DNA from 2 places in the Streptomyces nodosus genome. Region 1 is predicted to be linked to the other one. Evidence: riboswitches for the same ligand, from Rfam matches in the RefSeq annotation. Region 1 holds a riboswitch; the other holds the start of a gene.
The links. Region 1 has a riboswitch for fluoride ahead of CP978_RS03550 (MFS transporter). Riboswitches for the same ligand answer to the same signal wherever they lie in the genome.
Positions count from the first base shown of each region.

Region 2: linked by a shared signal. The riboswitch ahead of CP978_RS04890 (inorganic diphosphatase) and the one ahead of CP978_RS03550 (MFS transporter) in region 1 are both predicted to bind fluoride.

Region 1 is NZ_CP023747.1:786,725-795,241, forward strand. It holds gene eno (phosphopyruvate hydratase) at 1-1,061, opposite strand, end outside; gene CP978_RS03540 (hypothetical protein) at 1,123-1,545, opposite strand; gene ettA (energy-dependent translational throttle protein EttA) at 1,569-3,236, opposite strand; fluoride riboswitch at 3,276-3,339, opposite strand; gene CP978_RS03550 (MFS transporter) at 3,323-4,591, opposite strand; fluoride riboswitch at 4,733-4,796, opposite strand; gene CP978_RS03555 (PP2C family protein-serine/threonine phosphatase) at 5,127-6,428, shown strand; gene CP978_RS03560 (WxL protein peptidoglycan domain-containing protein) at 6,542-7,621, opposite strand; gene CP978_RS03565 (purple acid phosphatase family protein) at 7,753-8,517, opposite strand, start outside.
Region 2 is NZ_CP023747.1:1,092,444-1,100,960, forward strand. It holds gene CP978_RS04870 (SulP family inorganic anion transporter) at 1-803, shown strand, start outside; gene CP978_RS04875 (ATP-binding protein) at 904-1,284, shown strand; gene CP978_RS04880 (hypothetical protein) at 1,540-2,295, shown strand; gene CP978_RS04885 (hypothetical protein) at 2,433-3,014, shown strand; fluoride riboswitch at 3,077-3,150, shown strand; gene CP978_RS04890 (inorganic diphosphatase) at 3,175-3,666, shown strand; gene CP978_RS04895 (methylenetetrahydrofolate reductase) at 3,986-4,852, shown strand; gene CP978_RS04900 (2,3-butanediol dehydrogenase) at 4,952-6,016, opposite strand; gene CP978_RS04905 (GNAT family N-acetyltransferase) at 6,202-6,762, shown strand; gene CP978_RS04910 (class I SAM-dependent methyltransferase) at 6,796-7,596, opposite strand; gene CP978_RS04915 (aminotransferase class V-fold PLP-dependent enzyme) at 7,706-8,517, opposite strand, start outside.

The sequences.
Region 1 (8,517 bases):
CGCAACGCCTCCAGGGTCTCGGTGACGGTTCCGATCTGATTCACCTTGATCAGGGCGGAGTTGCCGACCCTTCTGTCGATCGCCTCCGTGATGACGGCCGGGTCGGTGACGAAGATGTCGTCGCCCATCACCTGCACGCGGTCGCCGAGGCGGTCGGTCAGGCGGACCCAGCCGTCCCAGTCGTCCTCGGCCAGGCCGTCCTCGATCGACCACACCGGGAAACGCTCGACGATCTCCTCATAGCGGTCGATCAGCTGATCGCTGGTCAGCTCCTCCCCCGCCACCCGATAGCGGTCACCGGCACGGAACTCACCGGCCGCGGGGTCCAGGGCGAGGGCGACACCGTCGCGGCCGGGCCGGTACCCGGCGGCGTCGATCGCCTCCACCAGGAGCTCCAGGACCTTCTCGGGGCGGTCGACCGCCGGGGCGAAGCCGCCCTCGTCGCCGAGGCCGGTGGTGTGACCGCCCGCGGACAGAAGGGCCTTGAGCCCGGTGTAGATCTCGGCTCCGGCACGGACCGCCTCGGGCAGGCCGGGGGCGCCCAGCGGGGCGAGCATGAACTCCTGGAAGTCGAGGTCGCCCGGGGCGTGGACGCCGCCGTTGACGACATTGAAGTGCGGTACGGGCAGGCGGGGTTCGGTGCCCGCGATCCGGGCGAGGTGCGCCCACAGCGGCCGTCCGGCGAGGGCGGCCTCGGCGCGTGCGACGGCGAGCGAGACGCCGACGACGGCATTGGCGCCGAGCCGGGCCTTGGTCCCGGTGCCGTCCAGCTCGATCAGGGCCCGGTCGACGTCGGCGGCCGAGGCGAACGCGCGGCCGGTGAGGGCCCGGGCGATCTCGCCGTTGACATGGCCGACCGCCGCCAGAACGCCCTGGCCGTGGTAGCGGCCCCGGTCCCCGTCCCGCAGTTCGACGGCTTCCCGGGTACCGGTGGACGCCCCGGAGGGCACACCGGCGTGTACCCGGGTTCCGTCGTCGGTGGTGAGGGTGACGGCGAGGGTCGGGCGGGCCCGGGAGTCGAGGATCTCCACGGCGTGCAGGTGGCTGATCCGCAAAGACATGATTCTCCTCGGTGTGACGGCGGTGCTCCGCGGCGTTCCGGTCTGTCCTGGCGCCGAGACCTCAGCCGTGTCCCTGGCGGCCCACCCGGCCGGGTCCCGCGCGCGGTCCGGCCGGTTCCGGCCGCGCCCGTGGGGCGGGGGTCTCGGTGACCCGGTGGCGGGATGTGCCGGCGTGCCGGGCCAGCGCACGGACGGCGCCGTGCAGGGTGCGGTACGCGCCGATCTCGCGGGCGGTGCCGGCGGGGACGGCGATCCAACTCGTGGTACGGCCGCTGTGATGCCGTCGGGCCCGGCCGAGCAACCGCCCGCCGCAGGCGACGACTTGGATGACCGGGTGGCCGGGGAACAGCGGGGTGCAGGCCAGGCCGCGCAGCGGGGCGAGCCGTCGGAGGGCCTGTTCCTCCAGGATGTGCCACTTGGCGTTGATGACGGTGAGCTGGGCGACACGGACCGCCGCCACCGCATCGTGGTCGAGGTGTGTCATGGCGCGGCCTCCTGTCCTGGCGGTCAGCCACGGACCAGCCGACGGTGGGTGACCCGGTGCGGCCGGGCCGCCTCGACGCCCAGCCGCTCGATCTTGTTGGCCTCGTAGTCGGCGAAGTTGCCCTCGAACCAGAACCAGTGGGCGTCGCCCTCCCAGGCCAGGATGTGGGTGGCGACCCGGTCCAGGAACCACCGGTCGTGCGCGGTGATCACGGCGCAGCCGGGGAAGTCGAGCAGCGCGCTCTCCAGTGAGGCCAGCGTCTCCACGTCCAGGTCGTTGGTCGGCTCGTCCAGCAGCAGAAGGTTGCCGCCCTGCTTCAGGGTCAGGGCCAGATTGAGACGGTTGCGTTCGCCGCCGGACATCACACCGACGGGCTTCTGCTGGTCGGCGCCCTTGAAGCCGAAGCCGGCGACATAGGCCCGCGAGGGCATCTCGACGTCCCCGATGCGCAGGACGTTCCGGCCGCCGGAGACCGCCTCCCACACGGACCGGGCGGGATCCAGCCCGGCGCGGTTCTGGTCGGCGTAGGAGATCCGGACGGTGTCGCCGAGCCGCAGGGTGCCCGCGTCGGGCTGTTCCTCGCCGACGATCATCCGGAACAGGGTGGTCTTGCCGACGCCGTTGGGGCCGAGGACGCCGACGATGCCGCCCCGGGGCAGGGAGAACGACAGATCCTCCATCAGGAGCCGGTCGCCGTGGCCCTTGGTGAGCCGGCCGGCCTCCAGGACCAGGCTGCCCAGGCGCGGGCCCGGAGGGATCTGGATCTCCTCGAAGTCCAGCTTCCGCCGCTCGGCGGCCTCGGCCGCCAGGTCCTCGTAGCGCTGCACCCGTGCCTTGGACCTGGCCTGACGGCCCTTGGCGCCGGAGCGCACCCAGGCCAGCTCCTCCGCCAGCCGCTTCTGCCGTTTGGCGTCCTTGCGGCCCTCCACCCGCAGCCGGGCCGCCTTGGTCGCCAGATAGGTGGAGTAGTTGCCCTCGTAGGCATAGGCGTGCCCGCGGTCGATCTCCAGGATCCGCCGGGCGACATGGTCCAGGAAGTACCGGTCGTGGGTGACCGCGACCACCGTGCCGGGGTAGTCGGCCAGATGCTGTTCCAGCCAGGCCACGGACTCGGCGTCCAGGTGGTTGGTGGGCTCGTCCAGCAGCAGGAGGTCCGGCTGGGACAGCAGCAGCCGGCACAGGGCGACCCGTCGTCGTTCGCCGCCCGAGAGTTCCGTCACGGGGGTGTCGGGCGGCGGGCAGCGCAGGGCGTCCATGGCCTGTTCCAGGCGGGAGTCCAGGTCCCAGGCTTCGGCGTGGTCCAGGGTCTCCTGCAGCGAGCCGAGTTCGTCCAGCAGTTCCTGCGTCTGCTCGCCGTCGCCGTCACCGAGACGCGCGGTGACCTCCGCGTAGCGGCGCAGCATGCTCCGGATCTCCGCGGCGCCCTGTTCGACATTGCCCTGGACACTGGTCGAGTCGTCGAGCCGGGGCTCCTGCTCCAGGATCCCGATGCCGATGCCGGGCGCTGGGAAGGCGTCCCCTTCGGTCGGCCGCTCCAGCCCCGCCATGATCCGCAGGACGGTGGACTTGCCCATGCCGTTGGGACCCACCACGCCGATCTTGGCGCCGGGCAGGAGGGCGAGGGTGACATCGTCGAGGACGGTCTTGTCGCCGTGGGCCATACGGGCCTTGCGCATCGTGTACACGTACATCCGCGGTGCCTCCACAGCCGGGCCGCCGGACAGCGGCTGTCGCTCCCAGAGGCCATCAGCACGGGATGTGCGGTCGAGGGCGAGCCTCATCGCCCACTCCCCTCCAGGGTGCTCCTCAGGAGCCGGTCCCGCCAGCGGTTCCGGCGCCGCTTTGGTGCGCCCCGCACGGCCAGCAACAGAGGTACGGCGACCAGCTGCAGCACGACCGAGAAGATCACCAGGCCGATCGCGGAGCGGTCGTAGAGCGCCCCCAGCGCAAGGCTGCCGGCGAACCAGCACACCCCGAAACCGGTGTCGAACAAGCCGAAGGCCGAGGCCCGGCGGTCGGCGGCGACCATGCCGGTGACCGCGGCCTTCACGATGGACTCCTGGGCGGCCGCGCCCAGACCCCACAGCAGCACACCGACGACCGCGAGGCGGACGCCGCCGAGGAAGACCAGCGGCGGGAAGCACGCGGTGAGCAGGGTCGCGCCCGCCACCGTCCTCAGGCCCCACCGGTCGAAGAGACGGCCGAGCAGCAGCGCCGCGACCGCCTCGCCGGCCATGGCCACCGCGTACAGCACCGGGATCCAGGCCTCGGGCATCACCCGGTCCCTGCCGAAGTGGTAGGCGATCAGCGGGTAGTCCGCGTAGGCAGCCGCGATCAGCCCCATGGCCGCCAGATAGATCCAGAAGGCCCGCGATGTGCCCCGGGGGCCGGGGACGCTCTGCTCGACGTCCAGATCCGCGGGCCGGGGACAGGTGTGCCGGGCTCTCGCCAGCACCAGCAGCGTGAGGACGGCCGGGACGGCGAGCACGGCGAAACCCCCTCGGTAGCCGCCGTGCAGGGACAGCACTCCGGCCACGACCAGCGGCCCGGCCGTCGCCCCGGCCGCGTCCAGCGCCTCCCGTACGCCGTACACGCGGCCGCGCCCCAGCTCGGCGGTGGCGTGGGCGAGCATCGCGTCCCGCGCCGGGTTGCGCAGCGCACGGCCGCTGCGTTCGGCGATCATCAGCAGGGCCGCGACCGGCCAGTTCCCGGCCAGTGCCAGCAGCGGCACCACGACCATCTGCACGGTGTAGCCGACGGCCGTGATCAGCCAGTAGCGGCCGGTGCGGTCCGCGAGCCGGCCGAAGACGAACCGCAGGGCGTAGCCGAGGAGTTCACCGCCGCCGGCGACCGTCGCGACGATCAGCCCGCCGGCGCCGAGGGAGCCGAGGAAGGGGCCTGTGATGCCGCGGGCGCCTTCGTGGGCCATGTCGGAGAACAGGCTGACGACGCCGATGAGCAGGACGAACCGCGCTGCCGTGCCGCCGGCCGGGGCAGCGGGCCACCGCCCTGCCGCGGGCCCTTCGCCGTGCTCCTTGCCGCCCACCGGACCGGCACCGTCCGGGTCAGTCCACCGGGCGCGGTGCGCGGGCGGGTTCTTCGACGACTTCTTCGACGACGTCGCGGTACAAGGACCGCACCTCCCGGCTCGGGGAAACGGCCTGTGGACGGGCCTATCGGCGACCGTCCGGCAGCAGAGGCCATCAGCACGGGATGTGCGGTCGAGGGCGAGCCTCATCGCCCACCTCCATGGTGCTCCGCGCCCCCCTGGTTCCGCCATCCGTGCGAGTTCCGCCATCCGTGCACATGGCGGCGGTGCCGGTTGCCGGGGCGCCGGAGAACGCGCGGGCAGGTCCGTCGTGCACGCCGCTCGTGTACGCCGCGCCCCGGGAGGGATCGTCGGATCACACTGGAGGTGCCGATGGGTCTCCGGCCGGGCCGGGGCAGCGAGCGGTGTATGCGGAGAGTGATGTGATGACCGAGGCTGTACAGGGCCGCATCGGCCGGCGGACCGCGTCCAGGACGCCCCGGCGCGGTGCGACGGCCCGGTGCCCATGTGCTCCGGGATCGGGGCCGGGGCGATGAACCACGCACGCTCCGGGGCCGGTCCCGATCTCTCCGGGGGACCCTCGAGGCTGCGCCTGCTGGCCGACATCAGCGTCGCCCTGGCCGGCAGCCTGGATCTCGACGCCGAGGACGCCCTGCGCCGGATGTCCCAGCGCCTGGTGCCGCAGTTCGCCGACGCCTGTGTGGTGGACCTCCTGGACGGGGACCGGGTGCGGCGCATCGCGGTCACGCACCGCGACCCGGACCGCGCCGTCCGCGCGCTGGCCGAGGGGCCGATGCCCGGGCTCGGGGACTCGGCCGACCCGCTGTCCCGGGTCCTGCGCGGTGCGGGTCCCATGACTCTCGAGGACCCGGCGCGCTCGCGGGAGCCGGGATCACTGGGTGCCGTCCAGCGGCGTCTGTACCGTGTGCTGGACGCCGGATGCGTTCTCGTGGTCCCGTTGCGGGCCCGCAGCGAGACCCTGGGGGCGCTCACCCTGATCCGCTCCCCCGGGGCGCCCTTCGAGGAGGAGGACCGGCAACTTGCCGCCGACCTCGGCCGCCGTGCCGGGCTGGCGGTGGAGAACGCCCGGCTGTACGCCTTCCAGCGCAACACCGCCGAACAGCTCCAGCGCTCCCTGCTGCCGAACCTGCGCGGCCTCCCGGGCCTCCAGTTGGCCGCCCGGTACGCCCCGGCCCGGGCGGGGGCCGAGGTCGGCGGGGACTGGTACGACGCCTTCGCGCTGCCCGACGGGTCGACCATGCTGGTGATCGGCGATGTCATGGGCCACGACCTCACGGCGGCGGTCCGCATGGGGCAGCTGCGCAACATGCTGCGGGCCCTGGCCTACGACAGCGGGGATCCCCCTGCCGGGGTGATGTGCCGGCTGGACCGCGTCATGCAGGGCATGACCTCCGTCGAGCTGGTGACGGCCGTCATCGCCCAGCTCCACGCCCCGACGGACGCCGGGCGCCCACTGTCCTGGACCAACGCCGGACACCCGCCGCCCCTGCTCATGCTGCCGGACGGCACCACCCGGCTGCTGGAGGACGGACACGCCCCGATCCTCGGTCTGGACCCGTGTCCCGCCAGGACGGACGCGAGGATCGTCGTGGAGCCCGGCGCCACCGTGCTGCTGTACACCGACGGGCTGATCGAGCGCCCCGGCGAGGACATCGGCCGTGGTCTGACCCGGCTGCGCCAGCATGCGGGCGCCCTGGCCTCCTCACCCCTGGACTCCTTCTGCGACAGCCTGCTGGTCCGGCTGCAGACCGGCTACCACGACGATGTCGCCGTGCTCGCCCTCAGGAACACCGACCCGGACAGGCCGGCCTGACGCCCCGGCGCGGGCGCGGGCCCCGTGCGGATGCCGGCCTCGCACCGGGTGTTGTCGTGCCGGGCGTCGCGACGGGGTGAACGGTGCCTGTCGGGGCCCCGGGACGCGCCCGGTCAGTCCCGCTGCGGCGTGTGCTCGCGCAGCGCCTCCTCGACCGCGTCCCGCACCCGGGCGTCCTCGCGCAGCGCCCGCCGCGCGCGGTTGCGGCGGGAGAGCAGGAACGCCCCGACGGCGGCGGCGATCAGGAGGACGAGGAACAGCAGCAGCGTCCAGGGAACGGCCCAGCCGTGTGCCGTGGCCTCGACGGGTTTGAGCGAGGTGGTGGAGCCCGAGGCGTCGGTGAGCAGCGGGGTGAGGGTCGTGGTCGCGGACAGGACGACGGCGGGCGCCACCCCGTGCACGGGGACCGTCACCTTCCAGCGCTCACCCGGCAGCAGTTCCGGCGGCGCGGCGATGGCGCCCGCCTCGGTGCGCAGCCATCCGAACGGGCCGGAGAGCGAGGCCTTCTGCTGGGCCGACAGGACGGTGTTGCCGGTGTTGTGGACGGTGTAGGTGACGGTCGCGTCGCCCTTGGCGAAGGGGTTGAACGAGCCGTCGTAGTCGACGTGCAGGTCCTCGACCGCGAGTTTCGGCTTGAGTTCACCGCTGACCCGGAGCTTGATCCGGATGCCGAGGCGCCGGTCCACATTGATGCCCTCGGCGTCGTCGGACTGCTTCAGGGAGGTGAGAATGCCGCCCACATGGTCACCGGGGGTGGCGTTGTCCGGGACGCTGATCGTGAAGGGGACCGTGACGGCCTTGCCGGGCCGGACCACGATGCTGTCGCGGTCCGCGTGGACCCAGGCGCCCACGGCGCGGGACTTCTTGTCCTTGGTGAGCAGGTCGAGCTGGCCCGCGTCGGTCGTGTAGCCGTCGGCGGCGTAGACGGCGAGGGTCAGCGGGGAGGTGCCACGGTTGGCGACGATCATGGCGTCCTTGATCTGTCCGCCGGGGTTGATGCCGTGGCTGAAGCTCGACCGCGCCGTGCCATAGGCGTTGGGGGCGGTCCGGACCGTCCAGGTGACGTCACCGTCGGCGGCCGCGACGGGGCCGGCGCACAGCCCGGTGAGCGCCAGGGCCGCGAGCAGGGCCAGGGCGACGGTACGGACGAGAGCGGCCGCGGTGGTGCTGCGGCGTGTCGGGGGCGCGTTCATCGGGGTCCTCGGGCGGTCTGGGGCGGGTGCGGAACGGGCGGCGGATACGGAGCCGAAGGAGCGGGGCGGAACGAACGGCGGGGGCGGGCGCCGGAAGGTGCCCACCCCCGCCGGTGAAACGGTTCTGCCGGTCAGCTGCTCAGCGCAGTGATCGTCAGGGTGGCGCGGTAGGCGCCCTTGTTGACGCTGCCCGGGATCTTCAGATCCAGGTCGGCGCCCAGCTTGGCCTTGCCCTTGGGGTGACCCTGGTCGGCCCAGCCCAGTCCGCGCGAGACGGACAGACCCGCGCCGTGGTCGTCGTAGCCGGAGGCCACCACCCCGCTGGCCTTGGCACCGGCGCCGTCCTCCAGGACGTTCGGCGTCCAGCCCAGGTAGGCACCGGAGAACGTCTTGTCGGCGTCCTTGAAGTCACCGACGCTGGCCGAGATCGACCAGGGAGCCAGCGACCGGCGGTTGTCGGAGACCAGGATCGGGTTGATCCGGCCGTCCGCCTGGAAGTAGTCGCCGTCGTGGTCCTTGGCGGTACCCAGGTCCACCAGGCCGTTGTAGCCGTCGATGGTCCAGCCGAACTCGCCCGCGGGCGCGTCCGGAACGTTGACCTGCAGCTGCTGACCGTCACCGTGGTACGGGTGCACCGTCACGTCGTCGATGACCGAGCCGACCGCACCGGAGGGGCTGGCCTCGCTGCGGACGTTCTTGACGACCAGCTGGTCGTTGCGGACCTCGACCTTGACGTAGGAGCGCTTGTTCTCCTGGTTCTCGGCCGAGTTGAACCAGTAGTTCTTCGGGTTCAACGGGTCCGCGCCCATGCCGGTACCGGTGGTACCGGAGTTGTCCGGGCTCGTGATGGCGTAGTACTTCGACCCGGAGGCCGAGTTGCCGGTCACGTAGACGAC
Region 2 (8,517 bases), 310 kb from region 1:
TCGGCGGTGTGCCGGCGACCGGCGCCATCGCCCGTACCGCGGTCAACGTCCGCAGCGGCGCCTCCTCCCGGCTGGCCGCCCTCACCCATGCGGCGATCCTGGCGGTGATCGTGTTCGCCGCCGCCCCGCTGGTGTCGAAGATCCCGCTCGCCGCGCTCGCCGGGGTGCTCATCGCGACCGCCGTGCGCATGGTCGAGGTCGGCTCCCTGCGCGCCATGACGCGCGCGACCCGTAACGACGCGGTCGTGCTGGTCCTCACCGCCGCCGCCACCCTGGCGCTCGACCTGGTGTACGCGGTGCTCATCGGACTGATCGTGGCCGGGGCGCTGGCGCTGCGGGCGGTGGCCCGCCAGGCCCGTCTCGACCAGGTCGACTTCCGCCCCGATCTGCCCGGCGAGCACAGCGACGAGGAACACGCGCTGCTCGCGGAGCACATCGTGGCGTACCGGATAGACGGTCCGCTGTTCTTCGCCGCGGCACACCGCTTTCTGCTGGAGCTGTCCGAGGTCTCCGGCGTCCGGGTGGTGATCCTGCGGATGTCCCGGGTGACCACCATGGACGCCACCGGTGCCCTGGTCCTCAAGGACGCGATCGAGAAGCTGAACCGGCGCGGCATCGTGGTGATGATCTCCGGGATCCGGCCCGGCCAGCGCCAGGTGCTGGACTCCGTCCAGGTGCTGGATCGACTGCGTCTGGAAGGACGGGAGTACGAGACCACCCCCGAGGCGATCGCCGGGGCTCGCAAGCATCTGGAGCACGCCGGGCTGCTGATCCCCCGTCAGACACGGCAGGCCGCCCGATGACCGTGCTCCCCGCCCGGCGTCCGACGACCGAGGCGCCGGGGGCGGGGGCCTTCTGGTGACGCCCCGGCTGGAAGCGCTGCCGCTGCGCCATGTACTGACCATGCCCACCGTGGGATCGGCCGTACGACTGGCGCGGGAGACGGCGGAGATGGTGCTGACGGAGTGGGGGATCGCCCGCCGTCATCCGAGCGTGGACCCCGCGCTGCTGATCCTTTCGGAGCTGGTCACCAACAGCGTCCGGCACGCCGCCGCCGTGTCCGGGAACGTGACCGTCATCTACGCCGCGGGCAAGGACACCTTCGCCTTCGCCGTCCATGACCGCCACCCCTATCAGCCGCCCCTGTACGCGGCGGGCACCGGGAACACCGGGGGCGGGCTGGCCACGGTCGTCGAACTCACCCTGTTCCTGGGCGGAACCGCCGTCGTCCGCGGCGACGCCGACGGGGGCGGCAAGAGCATCTGGATCACCCTGCCCCTGTGAGGCGCCGAGGAAGGCGCCGGGCCCGCCCCAAGGGTTCCCAGGGAACGGCGCCATGACCGCGAGCACATCACGGACGGTGACATCAGCAGCTCAAACCCCATGACAGGGGTCCATATTTCCCCAATTTGCGAAGTATGTCGCACCCAGTGCCGCTACCGAGCGTCAGCTACGGTGACGTGCGTCGCGTCGGCCCGAACCGACGGACAACCCACCTTCGACCCATCGGCAGGAGTGAGTGTGAACGTTCGTTTCAGCATGAGCCGGGGAAGAGCACTGGCCGCCGCGGTACTGGCCGCGATCGTGTCCTCGACCGTCCCGGCGTCCGCCGCCGTCGCCGCGGACGGAAGCCACTCGGACCACTGGGGCGTGATCACCCGCAACACGATCGGCTCCCCCGTCGCGGCCCTGAGGAACGGCCCGTTCGGTTCGTTCGGCGTCACGGGCCCCTCCGCCAGACCGCCGTTCGGCACGGGCAGCCTGGGGATCGAGGTGGCGGACAACGCCACCACCCTCGCTCCCCCCAGCGAGAGCGTCGACTTCGGCAATGAGGTCGACTTCTTCGGCGATCGGGTGCTCGGTCTGCAGCAGGTCGGGTTCCATGTGTTCCAGACCAACGAGAACATCACCTACGGCGGTCCGGAAAACATGCCGAACATCAGGTTCGAGATCGACCCGAATGTGGCTGCTCATCCGACCGACCACTACACCTCGATGGTGTGGGTGCCGGACGCCGCCCCGGTGACGGACCGCTGGAGCCCCTACATCGACGCCACCCGGACCGGCTTCTGGTTCCTCTCGGGCGGCGAGACCGCCTGCACCCAGGCCGCCCGCTGCACCTTCGCCCAGCTGAAGGCCTCGCTCAACGACGGCGGCCCGCAGCCGGTCATCTTCAGCGCCGCCGTGAGCAAGGGCCGCGACCACATGTGGATCGGCGCCGTCGACGGTCTGCGGATCAACCAGAACATCTACGACTTCGAGGCCGACGGCGTGAAGACGCGTCGCATCCGCTGACGTCGGCGAGCATCGTTCTCCGAGTCTCCGTTCCTCGGCCGAGGGTGGTCGCCCGTGCCCCCAGCGGGTCGATCGGGCGGGCAGACCACTCCCGGCCGTCGGCGGAGTCCCCGGTCGCACGGAACCCGGCGAGAAGCGTGGCAGAGGTCGTCCCCGAGCGTGCGCTCGTCACCCGTCCCTCCGGGATCGAACACCACACAGGGGAAGCCGCCATGCAGTGCGATGCTCTCGGGATCTATCTCAACGACCATCTGGCCGGTTCCACCGCCGGACAGCTCCTCTCGCACCGCCTGGCCGAGCACCACCGTTCCTCGCCCTACGGAGGCGAACTGCGCCGGGTGGCCGACGGGATCGCGGAGGACCGGCGGACGCTTCTCGGCCTGATGGACGCCCTCGGCGTCCCCGCACGCCACCACAAGGTGTACGCCGGACGCCTCGCCGTCACCGCCCGCCTGCTCAAACTCAATGGGCGCGTGATCCGGAGGCCGGGCCTGAGCACGGTCATCGAACTGGAGACGCTGCGGCTCGGGATCGAGGGCAAGACGCTGCTGTGGCGGACGCTGCGGGAGGTGGCCCAGGACAGGGCGGAACTGGACGAGGCCCGGCTCGAGGAGCTGCTGCACCGGGCCCATGAGCAGGCCGATGTGGTCGAGTCGCTGCGCCGGCGCACGGCCTCGGCGGTCTTCCACCGGCCGCGGCGACGGACCCCCTCCGGGTAGGACCGTCGCTCCGCAGCGCCCCTCCCCTGCCGGGTTGTCTCCGGGCCGGCCGAGAGGACAATGGAGGGGGTGGCGATGAGGCTCGCCGCAACCGCACGACCGGAGCACCGACCGTGCTGATGGCCTCTCCCTGACGAACGGCTCATGGGAGGTGTCGGCGATGGAGGTCACGGTGGCGGTGACGGCGACGGCCGGTTCGCCGTTCGCCCCGCAGGACGGATCGGACGGGTACGACCTGGTGAGCGTCGGATCGATCCGGGTGACCGGATACCCGGTCGGCGCGGGCCGGGTGGACGACACCCTCACCGACGACGGTGAGCCGACCGCCGTTCTGCTCTTGATGGAGGAGCCCGCGCTGCCGGGACAGTCCGTCCGGGCTCGTCCGGTCGCCCTGGTCCATGCCCTGGTGGACGGGAGCCCACGGGCCGAGGTGCTGTGCGTACCCGCGCACGACCCGAACTTCGCCGCCTTCACCGCCCCGGGCGCGCTGCCCGCCTGGCACGCCGACGCGGACACCTTGGCCACCGTCCTGCACCGGCTCGACCCCGGTCATCACTGGCGGGTGACGGGCTGCGAGGGCCCGACTGCCGCCGAGTCGTTCCTGGCGGAGGCCCGGCACAGCTATGAGCGTCTCACCGGCTGCCTGGAGTGACCGGCGCCCACCGCCCTCGCCCTGATCGACCAGGTCTGCCCGACCGCCGCAGGCGTGCCCGCGTGATCGCCCCGTGGACCGCCCCCTCTGCCTGACCCGTCGGCCTTCCTCCGGCTCCTTCGGCCGACGAGCAGGGTCGTCGGGCCGACGGCTCCCGCTCGGACGCCGACCCTCGGCGCCAGGAGCGTCACTGAATCGTCCTAGTATCGGATCGTTTCCGTGGACGATCGTGAAAGAGAGCCGTATGACAGCCACGCCTTCCCGCCTCCAGGACGGCATCGACCGGGCCCACGGCTCCCGCCCGACCGCACGAAGCATCATGAACGCCGGATCCACGGTTCCGGCAGCGGTGGGCACATCGCTGCTGGACGACTTCTCCCTCGAGATGACGGCCAAGGACATAGCGGGACTCGAGGAGGCCCACCCCACGATCCCTCCGGGCACCCGTATCAACATCACCTTCCTCGGCAACGAGGATCTGCCGATGCGCCTGGCCGCCGCCCGCGCGGTCAAGCGGCTCGGCTTCGTACCCGTACCGCACATCTCCGCCCGGCGCCTGAAGTCCCGGGGCGAGCTGGAGCAGTTCCTGGCCGGGCTGAAGGCCGACGGCACCGCGGAGAACGTGTTCGTCGTCGGCGGCGACCCCGCCCGCGCCGAGGGACCGTACGAGGACGCGCTGGCCGTCATCCGCACCGGACTGCTGCGGCACCACGGGGTGCGTCATGCCGGGATCAGCGGCTACCCGGAGGGCCACCCGGCCATCACGGGCCCCGTGCTGTGGTCCGCACTGACGGACAAGCACGCGGCGCTGGGGAAAGAGCTGTTGGCCGGTGACGTCATCACACAGTTCGGCTTCGACGTCGACCCCGTGCTCGCCTGGGTGGAGGAGACCCGCGCGCGAGGCATGGACCTGCCGATCCGTATCGGGGTGCCCGGGCCGGCCGGGGTCAGGCGGCTCACGACGTACGCGGCCCGCTTCGGCGTCGGCACCAGTGCCGCCATCGCCCGGAAGTACGGATTCTCCCTCACCAACCTGATGGGTACGGCCGGCCCCGACCGGTTTCTGCGCGCCCTGGCCGATGGCTACGACGCCGGGCGCCACGGTGTGGTGAAGGTGCACTTCTACACGTTCGGCGGGCTGGGGGCCACCTCGGAATGGATCGCCCGGTTCCGGCAGGAGGGTTGAGACGGCATCCGCCCGGGAGGGCCCGGCGCGCCCCGGAGGAGCCGGGGCGCCGGACCGCCACGCCGTGCGGTCGGCTGGCCGCCGGGGCCGACCGGGTGCTCAGAGGCGGGGGTCCACCAGGATCTTGACGGCCGTCTCGTTGTGGTGGATCAGGGTCTCGAAGCCGTCGCTGACGAGGTCGTCCAGGCCGATGGTCCTGGTGATGAACGGCGCCAGGTCGACGCGGCCCTCCTGCACCAGCTTGATGGTCCCCGGGTGGGAGTTGACGTAGGCGATCGTGCCGCGCAGGTCGACCTCCTTGAGGACGAGCTTCTGCATGTCGATGGACGCCGGCTTGCCCCAGATGGAGATGACCGTGATGACACCGCCCGGCTTCACGGCGTCGAACAGGGTGTCGAGGACGACATTGACGGAGGTGGCCTCGAACGCGACGTCCGCGCCCTTGCCGCCGGTCAGACGCCGGACCTCTGCGGCGACATCGGTGACGGAGGGGTCGATGACATGGTCGGCGACCTTGGTGTCCAGGGCCTTCTGCCGGCGCAGCGAGCTGAGTTCGGAGACCGCGACCTCGACGCCCATCGCCTTGAGCACCGCGCAGGTGAGCAGTCCGATGGGGCCGGCGCCGCCGACGAGGGCGAAGTCGCCGGCCTTCGCTCCCGAGCGCTGGAACGCGTGATAGCCCACCGACAGCGGCTCGATGAGGGCCGCCTGGTCCAGCGGGACGTCCCCGACCGGGTGCACCCAACGGCGCTCGACGACGATCTTCTCCGCGAGACCGCCGCCGCGGCCGCCCAGCCCGATGAAGTTCATGTCGGGTGAGAGATGGTAGGTCGGGTTGTTCTCGCCGGTGTCGACCTCGGGGCGCAGGATGTAGGGCTCGACGACGACGCGGTCACCCGGCTTCAGGTCCTCGACGCCCTCGCCCACCGCGTACACGACACCGGACATCTCGTGGCCCAGCGTCACCGGGGCGGACTCGCCCGAGACGGGGTGCGGATGGCCGGCCGGCGGGACGAAGATCGGTCCGTCGAGGTACTCGTGCAGGTCGGTGCCGCATATACCGCAGTACGCGACGTCGATGCCCACCGTGCCCGGCTGGACCGTGGGTTCCTGGATGTCCTCGACACGGATGTCACCCCGGTCGTAGTAGCGTGCAGCCTTCACTTTGAGCCGACCCCTTCGCCTGTTGACGCCCGCATTTGCGTTGATTTCTTCCGTCGCGCGAGGTATGTCCCTCGTGTGGCGTATTCACGGTAACAGGACGATCCGGGCATCCGCGTCGGCCCTCCGGCCCCACGTGAGGGGGCCGGATGGGCCGGGCCTTCCGGCCGGCTGGCAGGCTGCCGGGTGTGACAGCGCATGAAGCAGTGCACGCGCCGGCGATCACACAGATCAGCCGGGCCCAGGACGCCACAGCGGCCATCAGGCGGGAACTCACCGACTGCTGGACGGCGGTCATCAACGACGGTGGGGCGGTGGTCCCCATGGACTGCCCCCTGCCTCCGGTGACCGCTCCGGTGCTCGAACCGGCGATGGAACGGATCGTGCGGGGTCTTTCCCCGCAGCGGAGCAGGCTCCTGCTGGCGACCGTCGACGGCGCGCTGGCGGGCTGGCTGTTGCTGCGCCGCGAGCAGCATCCCCTGGTGGCGCACTGCGGGGTGGTGAACCACGTCCAGACACACCTCCGCTTCCGGGGCCTGGGCATCGGCGCCGCGCTGATGCGGCACACCACGGTCGTCGCACGCGAGGAGATGGGCCTGGAACGACTGCAGCTCAGCGCGAGAAGCGGTCTGGGCCTCGAGGACTTCTACCGCAAGGCCGGCTGGACCGAGGTCGGCCGGTGGCCGGGGGCGCTGCGGGTGGCGCCCGGCGACGATCGTGACGACATCATGATGACCCTGACCCTGTGAAGCCCCCGTGAAGCCCTGCCCCGCCGTGTGAAGTCATGGCCGTCCGACGGCAGTTGCTCCAGGCGCGTCCCCCTTGACCGCCACCAGCACGGCACTGTCGCCGAACTGCCAGACCGGTGTGACATGGCCGAACCCCGCCCGGCGCAGCAACTCGGCGTGGCGGCCCGCGGCCAGATGGCCGTCGCAGCCGCTTCCACCGAGGGCCGCCAGACGCCGCTCACGCTCATGGAACAGATCGGCCAGTTCCGGGTCCCGGGCCGCCGCGTCCCACCAGGACCGCCAGTCCTCGTGGGCGTGGCCGCCGGTCCGCTCCGCCCGTCGGCGGCCCACATACGCGGTGAGGTCCGCGGACGGTGCTCCGTCCGGCGGGAAGTGGTCGCCGTTGACCAGGACGCCGCCGGGGCGCAGCAGTCCGGCGAGACAGCGGTAGGTGCGCAGCAGCACCGGTTCGGACAGATAGTGCAGGGCGGTCGTGGAGACGGCGGCGTCCAGGGGGCGTTCCAGCCGGAGGGCGTCGGCCCAGCCCTCCTCACCGATGACGGTGTCGACATAGCGGGCGGCGTCGGCGTGATGGGTCCGCCCCAACTCCAGCAGCAGGGGGTCCATGTCGGCGGCGACGATCTCCGCGGACGGAATGCGGTCGGCGAGCCTGGCCGCCAGGGAGCCGGGGCCACAGCCCAGGTCGAGCAGGTGCGGCCGGGAACGGCCGGCCGTGATGTGCTCGACGACGTCCGCGATCACGGTGAACCGCTCCTCACGGTCCACCGCGTACCGCTCCTGCTGCCGTTCCCAGCGTTCCACCCACGCCCTGGCGGTTCCCATGCTCACACCCATACCCCGCGACACCTCTTCCGTCTCTCGGCTGTCCGTCGACATCACGAATCTACAGCTGGAAACGGTTTTCATTTACCACGCAGGCCGGCTCAGGCCGGCTCAGGCCGGCTCAGGTCAGCGATGCGAGGACGGTCAGCAGTCGGTCGATCTCCTCCTCCGTGTTGTACACATGCAGGCTCACCCGCACCGATCCGTCCCGCTCCCCCGCACCGGCCTGGCAGAGGCTGTCGGCCCGCACCATGAAGCCGTGGCTGTACAGGATGAACCCCAGGTCGTCCGAGGGGATGTCACGGTGCCGGAAGGTGACGATGCCGTGCCGACGCTGGGAGGCCGGGAGCGCGGAGTCGGCGGCCAGGCTGGAGGGGCAGCCGAGGATCTCGTACGGACCGAGGTGCCGCAGCCGGTCGGTCAGCCGGGTCGCCAGACCGGACGTCCACCGGGCGATGCGGTCGGGGCCGGCCGCATGCAGCCAGTCGAGGGCCGCCCGCAGCGACACGATGCCCACCGTGTTGGGTGTGCCCTGCCAGCCCTCCGGCCGGAACAGTGGCCCCCGGGCGTTGCGGGCCCACACCGCGCCCGTACCGGGAAGGGCCATCGCCTTGTGCCCCGAGAAGACCACGAAGTCGACGTCGAGGGCGGGGTCGTCGAGGTGGACGGGCAGATGACCGATGCTCTGCGCGGCGTCCAGGCAGATCGGGACCTCCGGACCGACCGCCTCGCGGATGCGGTGCACATTCATGTCACCGCCGTAGACGTGGTGGACATGGGTGGCGGCCACGAACCGGGTGCGCGGACCCACGAGATCGCCGAGGGCACGGTGGTCGTAGTCGCCGGAGGCCTCCTGGTACGGCAGTGCCCGTACGCGTATGTCGATGCCGCGCTCGGCCAGCAGCCGCCGGGCCTCCAGCCAGGGATCCAGTT